One region of the Salinibacterium sp. NYA9b genome, then DNA from elsewhere that is predicted to be linked to it. Evidence: predicted binding sites of a transcription regulator. Region 1 holds the regulator's gene; the other holds the start of a gene.

What was found. The regulator HrcA, encoded in region 1, represses chaperone genes, less so after heat shock. The targets are predictions, from matches to a motif close to TTNGCACTCGNNNNNNNCGAGTGCNAA.
Region 2: the regulator HrcA is predicted to act here: its motif matches at 1,644-1,670, upstream of groES (co-chaperone GroES).

The regions. Positions count from the first base shown of each region.
Region 1 covers NZ_OZ333476.1:1,779,232-1,783,650, forward strand. Annotated here, with positions in the region: gene ACWFSR_RS08480 (16S rRNA (uracil(1498)-N(3))-methyltransferase) at 1-246, opposite strand, end outside; gene dnaJ (molecular chaperone DnaJ) at 253-1,353, opposite strand; gene hrcA (heat-inducible transcriptional repressor HrcA) at 1,377-2,399, opposite strand; gene ACWFSR_RS08495 (DUF4870 domain-containing protein) at 2,611-2,979, shown strand; gene ACWFSR_RS08500 (DUF4870 domain-containing protein) at 3,105-3,479, shown strand; gene hemW (radical SAM family heme chaperone HemW) at 3,511-4,419, opposite strand, start outside.
Region 2 covers NZ_OZ333476.1:2,439,396-2,443,814, reverse strand. Annotated here, with positions in the region: gene ACWFSR_RS11740 (DUF4190 domain-containing protein) at 1-375, shown strand, start outside; gene ACWFSR_RS11735 (class I SAM-dependent methyltransferase) at 429-1,619, opposite strand; gene groES (co-chaperone GroES) at 1,743-2,039, shown strand; gene rarD (EamA family transporter RarD) at 2,178-3,122, shown strand; gene ACWFSR_RS11720 (ABC transporter substrate-binding protein) at 3,178-4,419, shown strand, end outside.

The DNA.
Region 1 (4,419 bases):
GAGGAATACTGCGGGGGTACGCCGAGGCGACTGCTGCACTTCGGCAACCTCAATCGTGAGCTGCGTATGTTCTGCCGTGACAACCGGACCGGAGACCACGAGACCCGCACCGTTGCTGATGGCAATGACTTCGCCAACCTTCAACCGCGAGACGGTGACCGCATGGCGCGCCTCAGCATTGCCGAGCGAAACGGTATCGCCGACACTCGTGTCACCGAGCTCCTCATCGATATAGAGGTGAGCCACGGCGACCTACAGGAACCGGTCGCGGAGCTTTGCAAACAAGCCCTGCTGGAACTCAGCAAAGTGCGGTTGTTTGCTCTTGCGCACAGCAGCCAGTTGCTTGAACAAGGTCTGCTCCGCACCGCTGAGCTTGGTGGGCGTAACCACCTGGATGCCCAATCGCAAGTCACCGCGACCGCCACCGCGAAGGGCGGTGATTCCACGATCCTTGACCGTGAGCACCTCGCCACTCTGCGTTCCCGGCTTGATGCCAACCTCAACTTCACCGTCAAGCCCGTCAAGCATGACCGTGGTGCCCATGATCGCGTCGATCATCTGCACTTCAACAGTCGCAAGCAGGTCATCGTCTGAACGGCTGAAAATGTCGTGGTGGCGAACCTTGATCTCCAAGAACAGGTCACCGTGCGGGCCACCAGCGGGGCCAACTTCACCTTGACCGGGCATCTGCAAGCGCAGACCGGTCTCGACGCCGGCAGGAATATCCACCGAGATCGTGCGCTGTGCTCGGACACGGCCCTGGCCTGCACACGTAGCGCAGGGATTCACGATGATGTTTCCATAGCCGCGGCACGTACCACAGGGGCTTGACGTCATGACATTGCCAAGAAGACTGCGCACCTGGCGCTGAATCTGGCCGCTGCCTTGACAGATGTCGCAGCGAATCGGCGAGGTTCCGGGAGCCGTGCAGCTGCCCTCGCAGGTCTCGCAAAGTTCAGCAGTGTTGACCTCGATATCGCGCGTGACGCCGAACATCGTGTCCTTGAGGCTGATCTCAATGCGCAGCAGAGCATCCTGGCCACGCTCACGACGCGAACGAGGACCAGCGGTCTGGCCGCCACCGCCGCCACCAAAGAACGTTTCGAAAATGTCGCCGAAACCGAAGTTGGCTCCGCCGAAACCTCCGCCGCTGCCGCCCATATCGTACTGCTGGCGCTGCTGCGGATCACTCAATACGTCGTACGCATGCGTCACCGACTTAAAGCGCTCCGACGCATCCGCGCTCGGATTCACGTCAGGGTGCAGCTCGCGAGCAAGCTTGCGGTATGCCTTCTTGATTTCTTCTGGCGTCGCTTCGCGCGCAACGCCCAGGGCTTCGTAGTGATCTGCCAAAGTTCCGATTGCTCCTTACGAGCTCAGTTTTCTTCCAAAAGTCGTGACAGGTACCGCGCTACCGCGCGAACCGCTGCCATGTTGTTCGAATAATCCATTCGCGTTGGGCCAAGCACGCCCAACCGCGAAACACCGCCGCCGAAGGAGGAATACCCTCCCGTGACGACCGATGTCTCTTCTAGTCCAAATTCTGCGTTCTCTCGCCCGATGCGAGTAGAAACTGATCCATTTGCTACTTCCATCTCCCCAAAGAGGCGCAACAACGTTACTTGCTCTTCTATTGCCTCAAGCACAGGAAAAATGCTGCCCGTAAAGTCTTGCTCGGTTCGCGCAAGGTTTGCTGTGCCCGCCAAAACGAGCTTGTCGGCCCGGTTAGCCAACACTTGCTCCACCAAACTCGACGTCACTTGAGCGACGAACGGACGGCGTTCTACGGGGAAAACTTCGGCAAAGCTCGCCAGCCGCTCAGCGGCGGCCGGCAAGGACTGACCGTTAAGCGCCGAGTTAAGTTTCGCCCTCAATTCGCCCAAGAACACATCGTCAAGGGCCTCAGCCAGATCGATCATTCGCTGTTCTACCCGACCGGAGTCAGTGATGAACACCGTCATGATCCGAGTCGCCGTAAGCGGAACAAGCTCCACGTGGCGCACCCTGGCTGTTGCGAGCGACGGATACTGCACGAGAGCGACACTGTTGGTCAACTGAGACAGCAACCGGACGGACCGCGCAAGCACGTCATCCAGATCGTCGGCTTGGCCAAGGAACGACTCAATTGCCTGGCGCTGCGCACTCGTAAGGGGTCGCAAGTCGGCCAATTGGTCGACAAACATTCGATAACCCTTGTCAGTGGGCACACGCCCCGAAGAGGTGTGTGGCGCCGTAATGAGTTCTTCGTCCTCGAGCAAAACCATGTCGTTGCGAATCGTCGCTGCTGACACCCCAAAGGAATGCCGTTCTACGATCGATTTGGAACCGACAGGCTCGCGCGTAGCAACGTAGTCCTGCACGATGACTCGAAGCACGTCAAGTCCGCGGGCGGAAACCATGCCACCACCCACCTTTCCTGATTGGCACTCAATCCGTTCGACTGCCAATCTTACTCGACACTCCGCGACACACCCGTTGCACCGCGCGTGCCATACCGCTAGCGTGTCTTTGTACTTGAGCGCTACCTTTCTGTGGAAATGCTCAGGTGTGACACCGAGCACTTTGATGAAACCCGGGAAGTTCCCTCGTTCACCTGAAAGGCACGAACACATGACTGACGCAAACCCGCAGCCCGCAGCACCGCAGCCGGCCGCACAATTGACCGCAACCGAAGACAACCAGTGGGCATCGTTCGCTCACTTGGGCGGAATCATCGGCTTCCTTCCCTCACTGATCATCTGGTTGGTCTTCAAAGACCGCGGTGCTTTCACCAACGTTGAAGCCAAAGAAGCGCTGAACTTCCAGATCACCATCGCGATCGCTTACATTATCTCGAACATTTTGGTAGCCGTTTTCATCGGCGCTATCTTGCTCCCGATCGTCTTCGTCGTGTCGGTAATCTTCTCGATCATCGGCTTCACCAAAGCGAAGGACGGCGCAAACTACCGTTACCCCTTCGCACTTCGCCTCATCAAGTAGGGTCTTCTTCGCAGTAATGGCCCTCATCGGCTAGACCGATCGGGTTTCGCCCCGAGAGCTTCGGCTCTCGGGGCTTTCCTATTTCCCAATGCACGCTTTGAGCCAATGCAGGGTTTAATGGAGTCATGTCAGATTCCACACCACCACCCACCTCGCCGTACGCGCCGATCCAACCAATGAGTCCGAGCGACGAGAAGCTCTGGTCGACGCTGATTCACGTCGGCGGAATCTTCTTCAGCTTCATTCCCGCTCTTATCGGGTACCTCGTACTCAAGGACCGCGGACCGTTCGTGCGGGCCCACACCCGCACCGCACTGAACTTCCAGATCACGATGGCGATCGCTTACGCGATCGGTGTCGTCCTCAGCACGATCTTCATCGGCCTCTTCTTGATCATCGGTGTCGGCATCGTAATCATCATTTTCAGCATCATCGCCGCCGTCGCTGCTAACAAGGGCGAGGCCTACAAGTACCCGCTGACCATCGAGTTCATCAAGTAACTCGACGGTGGCGCTCTAACACAGTGTCGCTCTAAACAGGGGCGTCTGCTAGCAATCGTCGTACCACGGCATCCGCAAGCAGGCGCCCCTTAAGCGTGAGGTTGATAGTGCCACCGATAGCGGCTCTGGCCTCCACCAACTCATCCGCGATAAGACCGGCAACCGCCGTGCGGCCTTCTGCATCGAGCGACGCCGTGGTCAGACCGTTGCGAACGCGAGCACGCAAAAGCACATGCTCAAGATACTTACTGGAATCTGCGAGCGTCTCTCGACCCGCCCCCGGTGAGTGACCGGCTGCGATTCGATCGGCATAGGCTGCCGGATGCTTCACATTCCACCATCGCACCCCGCCCACGTGGCTGTGTGCACCCGGGCCAACACCCCACCAGTCGTTGCCCAACCAATAGCCGAGATTGTGGCGGCTCACGTGACTGATCGCCGGGTTCGCATCACGCTTGGCCCAGTTGCTGACCTCGTACCAGTCGTAACCGGCCGCGGCGAGCTTCGCGTCTGCCAGCTCATACATGTCGGCCTGCAGGTCGTCATCAACGGGGGCGACATCACCACGCTTGATCTGGGCGGCTAGCTTCGTGCCCGTTTCGATAATGAGCGCATACGCCGAGATGTGGTCCGGGTTTTGGGCGATCGCGTGATCGAGCGAACGCTCCCAGTCAGCCAGCGACTCCCCCGGCGTGCCATAAATGAGGTCGACACTCACGTCGAGCTCAACGTCGCGCGCCCACTTCACGACGTGAGGAACTTTTTCAGGATCATGAGTGCGCTCGAGAGTAGCAAGCACATGCGGCACCGCGGACTGCATGCCGAAGGATACCCGCGTGAAGCCGGCCTCTTTCAAAGCGAGAAGGTAGTCGCGGTCGACAGAGTCAGGGTTAGCTTCGGTGGTGACTTCGACGTCATCCGTGAAGCCCCAGGTGTCCCG
Region 2 (4,419 bases), 660 kb from region 1:
GCAGCCGCTAATGATCCCTACTCTGCCCCGACCGGAACCCCAATTCCCGGCTATGCAGCCAGCGCCACCCCCGGTCAGGCGCCATATACGCCAGTCCCTGCCGGTCCGCCGCAGGGCCTGTCGATCGCCTCGATGGTTACCGGAATCGTGGGTGTCTTGTTGACCTTCGTCGGTATGGGACTCCTGCCTGCCGCAGCAGCCGTAGTTCTCGGACATCTAGCGCAGAAGAAGCAGAAGTATGCCCGGCCGTTCTGGTTGACCGGTCTCATCACTGGTTATGTCGGAGTCGGGCTGAGCATCATCATTGGGCTCGTCGTCGCAGCGGTATTCTTCCTGCCGTTCATGCTCATGGGTGGAAACGACTACCGCTTCTAATCGCCACTCTCCGCTGAGCTTCTCGCTCACCCGTTGCGGCGAGCTGCCTAGTCTCAGGCCGGCGTTGGCGTGACGCGCTGCGCAAGCAGTGCGCGCCGCTTGCCAGCAACGCGCGTCAGAATCAAGGTCGCGCTGTTCTCGCCCTTGAGCGAGAGTGACGTTCTAAAAGTCGCGGGGTCGATATCGACCCCGCGCTTTTTGATTTCCAGGGTGCCGATCTTGCGCGCCGCCAGTTCCTTTTTGAGTGAGCGCTTGTCGAGAGTGAAGTCCTCGACGATCTCGAAGCAGGTGGCGAACGGGCTCGCGACAGCGGCATCCGCACTGAAGTAGGCGATTGAAGTGTCGAGCATGCGCCCGTTCAGTTGTCGTGCGAGATCCCCGATGAGGCGCGCGCGGATGACAGCGCCGTCGGGTTCGTAGAGAAACTGCCCGAGCTCTCCCGCGGGTTCGTCTTCGCTGTCAGCGGCTGCCGTGAGTTCAGCGGTGCCGTGGTCTCCGATCACGAGGGCTGCTCGCCGGATGCCGGGGCGGGCGACAGCCCCAAACCAGAGTCCGAGCTCAACGACTTCGCGCCCAACTGAGATCCACTGGGCTTCGGCGGTGTCGGGGATGAGGTCGCGGTCGATTCCGGGGCCGAGTTTGATGCCGGTGGGGTAGCGCTCGGCAAGACCGAACGCAAAATCGAGGGAGGGCGTCCAGTCGGCGGGGTTGGTGAGGCGAACCCGGGCATCGCGGCGAGCAGGATCGAGATACACGCCGTCGATGCCAGCGAGGTCGGCGGTTTCGGCATCGCCATGAACGACCTGAGCGTTGCTCCACGGCGCGAGGTTGAAGCTGGCAATAGCGGCGGTGGTTTCGTCACGCTCAACGGCGGTGACGTTGATCTCGAGCGCCGCGATGGCGAGCGCATCCGCTCCAATGCCGCAGCCGAGGTCGGCCACCCATTTCACGCCGGCCTTCGAGAACCGACCGGCGTGCTGGGCGGCAACGGAAAGGCGAGTTGCTTGTTCGAGGCCAGCCTCGGTGAAGAGCATCCGGTCGGCAAACGGGCCAAACTTGCTGGCCGCTTTCGCGCGAAGTTTGGATTGGCTCAGCACGGCGGCAACTAGGCCGGGGCTGTGGCCGGCCTTGCGAAGCTCGGCGACGGTGCGCACGATTTCGTCACTCGAGTGCCAGGTCGGCAGCGAGTCCAAGAGGCGAAGGCCCTCGGCTGAAAGTAGCTCGCGCAATTCGCTCTGATTCATTCTCTAACCGTATCCGCATCCGTATTGGCACTCACGTTGATCGAGTGCCAACCAAGCCGTATAGTTGATCTGGCACTCCCGTACGGAGTGTGCCAGCCCAAGCACTTTAGAAAGAGGTCAAACGTGTCGGTGTCCATTAAGCCGCTCGAAGATCGCATTGTTATCAAGCAGGTCGATGCAGAACAGACCACCGCGTCTGGGCTCGTCATTCCTGACACTGCGAAAGAGAAGCCCCAAGAGGGTGAAGTAGTCGCTGTAGGTCCCGGTCGTATCGACGACAACGGAAACCGCGTGCCGCTCGACATCGCAGTTGGTGACAAGGTCATCTACTCCAAGTACGGCGGAACCGAGGTGAAGTACGACGGAGAAGACCTTCTCGTACTTTCGGCTCGCGACGTTCTCGCTGTCATCGTTCGCTAAGTAGTCTCTCGCTCACGCGAAACTAACTTTCTCGTCTCCCGTTCGCGGTGAGGCGTTTCGAAAGCCCAGGGCCTCGGCTCTGGGCTTTCGTCGTTCCTGGTGGCTTTCATGGGCAGCATCCGACCCTAGGATTTAGTAGTGACCTCCACTTCTTCGGCGACTGATCGCGTCTCGCCTAGCGGCCTCGGCTTTGCTATTTCTGCCTACGTCCTGTGGGGCGCGATGCCGATCGTGTTTTTCTCGCTCAAAGAGTCGGGAGCGATCGAGATTGTCGCGTGGAGAATCGTGCTGTCGCTGGTGTTTTGCGCGGCACTTTTGGTGGTCACGCGGGGATACGCACGGGTCATGGCGATCGTCCGCGATCGTCGTACCTTCTGGATGTTGGGCTTGGGTGGCGCCTTTGTCGTCGTCAACTGGCTCATTTACGTGTACGCGAGCCTGAACGGCCACATTGTGGAGGCTGCTCTCGGCTATTTCACGAACCCGATTGTCACGGTGCTGCTCGGGGTGCTCGTGTTGCGCGAGCGACTTCGCCCGCTGCAGTGGGTTGCCCTGGCGATCAGCGCGCTCGCTGTTCTCGTCTTGGCCATTGGCTACGGCAGCTTTCCGTGGATCGCGTTGGGCCTCGCTTTCAGCTTCGGTCTCTATGGGCTCGTGAAGAAAAACGTGGGTCCGAAGGCGGATGCCGTGGGCGGCCTCGCCGTCGAGACAGCGTTTTTGACGCCTGTTGCGATTGTTGTTCTGCTCGTGCTTGCGGCCAACGGGCAGCTCGCGGCGGGCACTGCGGGCCCGGGACACCTCACTTTGACGCTCTTTTTGGGTGCCATCACCGCGATCCCATTGATTCTGTTTGCTGCTGCAGCGCGGCGGTTGCCGCTCACCTATATGGGCTTGGCCCAGTACTTGGCGCCGATCCTTCAACTCATTGTCGGCGTCTTTGTTTTCCATGAGGCGATGCCGCCAGAGCGCTGGTTGGGCTTCGCGATCGTCTGGGTGGCGCTCGCCATTCTTACGTATGACCTGTTTCGGCACTCTTCTCGCACGCGGCTCGGTTCAGCCGCTGAAGCTCCGGGCGCACCGTAGTATTCCTCTGAAGGTGCGTGATCGCCCGAGATTGGGCACCGAGAGAGGTAAATCAATGACGAGGTTTCGCACGACTCGACGTGTGATTGTGGCGGCAACTATCGTTGTGGTTCTCGCAGCGTGCAGTTCACCGACGCCCACGGCAACGCCGGTTGCGGCATCAACGCCAACGGCAACTCCCGCTCCGGTCGTGACGCCGACGGGCGATGGCGTTCTTCGCATTGGAACGATCTTTCCTACCAGTGGCACGTTCTCCTTCTTGGCTGCAGCGCAAAAAGCGGGTGTTGCGGCAGCGGTGAAAGAAATAAATGCTGCCGGGGGAGTGAACGGTGAGCCTGTCGAGATTGTGGCGGTCGATTCGGGCGAGGCCAAGAACGCGAAGCTGGAATCGGGTTTCAAGACCCTGGTGTCAAAGGATGTCGACGTGGTGATCGGCCCGTCATCGTCGGTGCTGGCGCAGCGAGCGATCCCGTTGGCGATAGAGGCGAAGATCCCGCTCATTTCTCCTGCCGCGACGCTGTCGAGTCTCGACGACGTTTTTGACGACGGGTACTTTTTCCGCACCATTCCTGCCTACGACCAACAGGGGTACGCACTAGCGGAGGCATTGGCTGGTGGCGACACAACGCAGAGAATCGCTTTTGTCTATATCCACGATGAGGAGGGCGTAGCGCTGCACGACACGTTCGTCGAAGCACTCGCCGAGTACGACACCGAACTCGTCGCGGATGAGGTCTTCACGAGTGCAACGACGAAGTTCGACACGATCACCGCCAGCGTGAAGAAGGCAGAACCCGACATCGTGGTGATCGGGTCGACCTATGAAGCTGAGAAGGCAACGAAGGCCGCCATCGAGAAGATCATCGCGGCCGGATATAAGGGTTCGGAGCTCTGGCTCACCTCGCTGAACACGGGCGACTATTCGCAAGCGTTCAAGAACGGCACGCTCAAGGGCGTTCGCGGGGTGATTGAGGGAGTTCAGCCGTCGAAGACCTTCACCGCCACGCTCAAGGCCACCAACTCAAAGTTGACAACCTACCGCTACGGGGCCGAAGCGTATGACGCCACGATGGTGGCGGCGCTCGCTGCAATCGTGGCGGGGGACGATGCGGGTGAGGCCATCGCCGGTTCGCTTTACGATGTCTCGAAAAGCGGTGTGAAATGTCTGAGTTTTGAGGAATGCCTCGAAGTGCTCAAGACCACGAACGACATCGACTACGACGGTGTTTCTGGCCCCGTGAACTTCACTCCTGGTGGCAACGTAGAGCCCGCATTCTGGGGTTACTACACTTATGAC